Regions from separate parts of the Pseudomonas sp. rhizo66 genome, predicted to be linked through region 1. Evidence: predicted binding sites of a transcription regulator. Region 1 holds the regulator's gene; the other holds the start of a gene.
What was found. The regulator sigma-54, encoded in region 1, starts transcription at its own class of promoters, with help from an activator protein. The targets are predictions, from matches to a motif close to ANTGGCATNNANNTTGCTNT.
Positions count from the first base shown of each region.

Region 2: the regulator sigma-54 is predicted to act here: its motif matches at 922-941, upstream of glnK (P-II family nitrogen regulator).

Region 1 is NZ_JAUJWZ010000006.1:206,135-209,231, reverse strand. It holds gene lptB (LPS export ABC transporter ATP-binding protein) at 1-326, shown strand, start outside; gene QZR14_RS09755 (RNA polymerase factor sigma-54) at 514-2,007, shown strand; gene hpf (ribosome hibernation-promoting factor, HPF/YfiA family) at 2,081-2,389, shown strand; gene ptsN (PTS IIA-like nitrogen regulatory protein PtsN) at 2,401-2,865, shown strand; gene rapZ (RNase adapter RapZ) at 2,868-3,097, shown strand, end outside.
Region 2 is NZ_JAUJWZ010000002.1:365,678-368,774, forward strand. It holds gene QZR14_RS03655 (BRO-N domain-containing protein) at 1-104, opposite strand, end outside; gene QZR14_RS03660 (accessory factor UbiK family protein) at 469-729, opposite strand; gene glnK (P-II family nitrogen regulator) at 1,143-1,481, shown strand; gene QZR14_RS03670 (ammonium transporter) at 1,520-2,857, shown strand; gene QZR14_RS03675 (secondary thiamine-phosphate synthase enzyme YjbQ) at 3,073-3,097, shown strand, end outside.

The sequences.
Region 1 (3,097 bases):
TTGGCATGAGCCTGTCCGGTGGTGAACGCCGCCGCGTGGAAATCGCTCGCGCGCTGGCAACTGCACCGAAATTCATCCTGCTCGACGAACCGTTCGCCGGTGTCGACCCGATCTCGGTCGGCGACATCAAGCAGATCATCCACCACCTCAAGGCCAAGGGTATCGGTGTGTTGATCACCGACCACAACGTCCGTGAGACGCTGGATATCTGCGAAACCGCTTACATCGTCAACGATGGTCAACTGATCGCTGAAGGCGACGCAGAAACCATCCTGGCCAACGATCTGGTCAAGGAAGTGTATCTGGGCCACGAGTTCCGCCTGTAAGCGCAACAGTGCCCGGTGCGCCGCCGGGGCGCTGTATCGATTCAAGCAGGATTTAATACGCTTTAATTGTTACAGCGCTCTAGGCAAACACTTCAGTTTCAGGCATATAATTTGCTTAAGTTTGGCGCTTCGGCGCCCTGTAGTGGATGGCGCATAGCGCCGGCGAATAAGGTGTTAAGCCCCTGCCATGAAACCATCGCTAGTCTTGAGAATGGGCCAGCAGCTGACGATGACACCGCAGCTGCAACAGGCCATCCGCCTGCTCCAATTGTCGACCCTGGATCTGCAACAGGAAATCCAGGAGGCGCTGGAATCCAATCCGATGCTCGAACGCCAGGAAGAAGGCGACGACTTCGACAATTCCGACCCAATGGCCGACAACGCCGAACAGAAGCCCAACACCGAGATCCAGGAACCCTCGTATCAGGAAACCGCGCCGACGGTGGACAACCTCGAGGAAGGTGACTGGAGCGAACGTATCCCCAACGAACTGCCAGTCGATACCGCGTGGGAAGACGTCTACCAGACCAGCGCCAGCAGCCTGCCGAGCAGCGATGACGACGAGTGGGACTTCACCACCCGCACCTCGGCCGGCGAGAGCCTGCAAAGCCACCTGCTGTGGCAACTGAACCTCGCACCGATGTCCGACACCGATCGCCTGATCGCCGTCACCCTGATCGATTGCATCAACAATCAGGGCTATCTGGATGAAACCCTCGAAGAGATTCTCGAGGCGTTCGATCCGGAACTGGACATCGAACTCGACGAAATCGAAGCCGTTCTGCACCGTATCCAGCAGTTCGAACCGGCCGGCATTGGTGCGCGCAACCTTAGTGAATGCCTGTTGCTGCAATTGCGTCAGTTACCCGCCAAGACGCCTTGGCTGGCTGAAGCGAAACGTTTGGTCAGCGATTACATCGACCTGCTCGGCAGCCGCGACTACAGCCAGTTGATGCGCCGGATGAAGCTCAAGGAAGACGAGCTGCGCCAGGTCATCGAACTGGTACAAAGCCTCAATCCGCGCCCGGGCTCGCAAATCGAGTCCACCGAAGCCGAATACGTTGTCCCCGACGTTATCGTGCGCAAGGACAACGAGCGCTGGCTGGTCGAACTCAATCAGGAATCGGTGCCGCGTCTGCGCGTCAACGCCCAGTACGCCGGTTTCGTCCGCCGTGCCGACACCAGCGCCGACAACACCTTCATGCGCAATCAGTTGCAGGAAGCCCGCTGGTTCATCAAGAGCCTGCAAAGCCGCAACGAAACCCTGATGAAAGTAGCCACCCAGATCGTCGAGCATCAGCGCGGTTTTCTGGAATACGGCGACGAAGCCATGAAACCGTTGGTCCTGCACGACATCGCTGAAGCGGTCGGCATGCACGAATCGACGATTTCCCGGGTGACTACGCAGAAATTCATGCATACCCCGCGCGGTATTTATGAACTGAAATACTTTTTCTCCAGCCACGTCAGTACCTCCGAAGGCGGCGAATGCTCGTCCACGGCGATCCGCGCGATCATCAAAAAACTGGTTGCCGCGGAAAATCAGAAAAAGCCGTTGAGTGACAGCAAGATCGCTGGTTTACTGGAGGCACAAGGCATTCAGGTGGCTCGCCGCACCGTCGCCAAGTACCGCGAATCCCTCGGGATCGCGCCTTCGAGCGAACGCAAGCGGTTGATGTAAGCCACGTTACAGCGTTCCAGTGGCAGGCTATCCAGCCTGCCGCTTTATGCACTGGCAACGAAGGAGAAGCTGTATGCAAGTCAACATCAGTGGACACCAACTGGAAGTGACCCAACCTCTGCGCGCCTATATCGAGGAAAAACTCCAACGACTGGAGCGCCATTTCGACAAGATCACCAACGTGCAGGTCACGATGTGCGTCGAAAAGCTGAAGCAGAAAATCGAAGCCACCTTGCATATACCCGGCAGCGAAGTGGTCGCCAACGCGGAACATACCGATATGTACGCGGCGATCGACGCCTTGACCGACAAGCTGGATAAACAACTCAAAAAGCATAAGGAAAAGACCCAGAGCCTGCTCCAGGGCGCGACCGGTCGATAACCCCCCACCCCATGATCCGACTTGAAAGTATCCTGACCCCCGGCCGTTCCCTCGTGAACGTGCCGGGCGGCAGCAAAAAGAAAGCCCTCGAACAAATTGCCAACCTGATCGCCCGAGAAGTGCCGGATCTGGAGATGCAAGATGTCTTCGAGGCGTTGATTGCCCGTGAAAAACTCGGTTCTACCGGTTTTGGTAACGGCATCGCCATCCCCCATTGCCGCCTCAAGGGTTGCACAGCACCGATCAGTGCGCTGATGCACCTTGACGCTCCAATTGATTTCGACGCCATTGACGGCGCACCGGTTGACCTCCTGTTCGTCCTGCTGGTCCCGGAGGCTGCCACCGATGCGCATCTGGAGTTGCTGCGTCAGATCGCCAGCATGCTTGATCGCAAGGAAGTGCGCGAAAAACTGCGCAGCGCACCGAGTAGCGAAGCCTTGTATCAGGTCGTCCTGAGCGAGCAGAACGGGCATTAATCATGCGTTTGATCATCGTCAGTGGCCGCTCCGGCTCGGGTAAAAGCACAGCTCTGGATGTTCTTGAGGACAACGGCTATTACTGCATCGACAACCTGCCCGCAGGCCTGCTGCCGGAACTGGCCGAACGCGCGCTGATTCACACCGAACTGGCGCAACCGCTGGTAGCCGTATCGATTGATGCACGCAACCTGCCGAGCCACCTTTCTCGTTTCCCCGAACTGCTTGAAGA
Region 2 (3,097 bases), on a different contig from region 1:
CTCAGGTCTCGGGCGCAGAACCAGGGTTGGTTCTGGATGAGAAGGGCGTGGAGGGGGAGTTTGTGGCGGGTGAAGATGCTAGGTGTCAGGTAGTTTTCGTCCATGGTTCAGTTCTCGAATTCAAGTGAAGAAAACTGCTTCTGTTCGTCGCCAAACGAAAAGGGTGGCAGCTATGCGCGGGTTGGCGAACCGGTGAATTCGAAACCGGCAGACCCTGAGGTCTCCCACGCAAAGCCGCCATAACTCGTTGAGAGAAAAAACCTCTCTGTGAGTTTAGTTGCATTGCGTCAAATTCGATCCAGGTCGCCAAACCCGGTGCTGAACATTCAGTATCGGGTGAGCTTAGAAACCTGGGCTTTTCGGCGCAATCGGACGGCGGTGGTGCAGGTTGTAGGACGTTGCCGGGATGGTTGAAGGGCTGGAGATCAAAAGATCGCAGCCTTCGGCAGCTCCTACAGGGGGCGCGGATTATTCCGCGGGCGGTGTCAGCTTGGCTTCCATCTCGGCGACTTTGGCTTCGAGGCTTTCGAGGCGAGCGCGAGTGCGGGCCAGCACGACCATCTGACTATCAAATTCTTCGCGGCTGACCAGATCGAGTTTGCTGAAGGCACTCTGTAGCAGCATCTTGAACTGGCTTTCGATTTCGGCTTTCGGCAGCGGGGTGTCGCCGCTGAACAGGCGGGAGGCGGTGCCGCTCAGGGCGTCGAGGAAGTCTTTGGGCGCGAGCATGGTGGATGTCCTGGAAACAATGGCCGGCAGTGTATCACGCAGTGTCTATAGTCAATCTCGTGGTCAGGGATGCACGCTTTTCGCGCAGGCGGACGGACGGCGACGCACCGTTGTTGTGCGTATCCGGATGGCGTTTTGCACGGGATGGCTTGCGGCAGCGGCCAAGGGATTGAAATCAGGGGATTTTGGCGAGATGGCAAGGTTTCTGCTTAGTCACCTTCGACCCATGCACTGATGCAGTCGCTGTGACGAATGCAGTGCGGCAGACGGAGCGGGGAGTTTCGTCAGCAGCGGTTAGCTGGCGTCAGTCGGGCAGGTAAGGCCGACGATGCGTTACAAAGCCAGGCACTGCGCTTAGACTTGAGTCGGGTTTGTTTTCCTGGGGCAAGTCCACCAATTCGGGAGAGAGTTTCATGAAGCTAGTCACTGCCATCATCAAGCCGTTCAAGTTGGACGACGTGCGCGAGTCGCTGTCCGAAATCGGCGTGCAGGGCATTACCGTTACTGAAGTCAAAGGCTTCGGCCGGCAGAAGGGTCACACCGAGCTGTATCGCGGCGCGGAATATGTGGTCGATTTTCTGCCCAAGGTGAAAATCGACGTGGCCATCGACGACAAGGATCTGGATCGGGTGATCGAGGCGATCACCAAGGCGGCCAACACCGGCAAGATCGGTGACGGCAAGATCTTCGTGGTCAATCTGGAACAGGCGATCCGCATCCGTACCGGCGAAACCGATACCGACGCGATTTAAAAGCCGCCACAAACCCCAACGCCCCAGGAGAAAACAATATGACTCTGCGTAAATTCGCAGGGCTAGGAGCCCTGTTGTCCATCGTAATGCCCAGCCTCGCTATGGCGGCAGACGAAGTGGCGGCCCCAGTCCTCAATTCCGGCGATACTGCCTGGATGCTCACCTCGACAGCCCTCGTGCTGTTCATGACCATCCCCGGCCTGGCGCTGTTCTACGGCGGCATGGTTCGCTCCAAAAACATTCTTTCCGTGATGATGCAGTGCTTCGCCATTACCGGTCTGATCAGCATCCTGTGGGTCATTTATGGCTACAGCATTGCGTTCGACACCACCGGCATGGAGCAGGGCGTCGTCAATTTCAACTCGTTCTTCGGCGGCATGGGCAAGGCGTTCCTCGCCGGTGTCACGCCTTCAAGCCTGACCGGCCCTGCGGCGCTGTTCCCTGAAGCGGTGTTCATCACCTTCCAGATGACCTTCGCGATCATCACCCCGGCGCTGATCGTCGGTGCGTTCGCTGAGCGGATGAAGTTCTCCGCGATGCTGATCTTCATGGGCATCTGGTTCACCCTGGTTTATGCACCGATCGCGCACATGGTCTGGTCCGGCAACGGCGGCCTGATGTGGGACTGGGGCGTGCTCGACTTCGCGGGCGGCACCGTGGTGCACATCAATGCCGGTGTGGCCGGTCTGATTGCCTGCCTGGTACTGGGCAAGCGCAAAGGCTTCCCGACCACCCCGATGGCCCCGCACAATCTCGGTTACACCCTGATGGGCGCGGCCATGCTGTGGGTCGGCTGGTTCGGCTTCAACGCCGGTTCCGCTGCTGCGGCCAACGGCACCGCTGGCATGGCGATGCTGGTCACTCAGATCGCTACCGCTGCCGCCGCACTGGGCTGGATGTTTGCCGAGTGGATCACCCACGGCAAGCCAAGTGCACTGGGCATCGCCTCGGGTGTGGTTGCCGGTCTGGTGGCAATTACTCCGGCTGCTGGCACCGTGGGCCCGATGGGCGCCCTGGTGATCGGTCTGGCGGCGGGCGTGGTGTGCTTCTTCTGCGCCACCACCCTGAAACGCAAACTCGGTTATGACGATTCCCTGGACGCGTTCGGCGTACACGGTATCGGCGGTATCCTCGGCGCGATCCTTACCGGCGTATTCGCTGCGCCGGCTCTGGGTGGCTTCGGCACCGTCACCGACATCGGCGCGCAGGTCTGGATTCAGGTCAAAGGCGTTGGTTTCACGGTGATCTACACCGCGATCGTCACCTTCATCATCCTCAAGGTCCTGGACGCTGTGATGGGTCTGCGTGTGACCGAGGAAGAAGAATCGGTAGGCCTCGATCTGGCACAACACAACGAACGCGGCTACAACCTGTAAGTACGCGCAGCAAAAAACTTGCCCGGTTCGCCGGGCATTTTTTTGTCTGGAGTTTGTCGCAGAGAGAGCAGCTGAAAGGATTTTTCGTACGTCTTTGGTCGTGTTTACGACGGGCGTTTTTCTGCGGGCAATGGCTTACATCATTGCAGGATTATTAGGGCCTTTGTTTTTTCCCAGAGCGCGCTAGAATGCGCCCCGAACGTGCGGAGAACTGTATGTGGCAACAGACTCTGATAACCC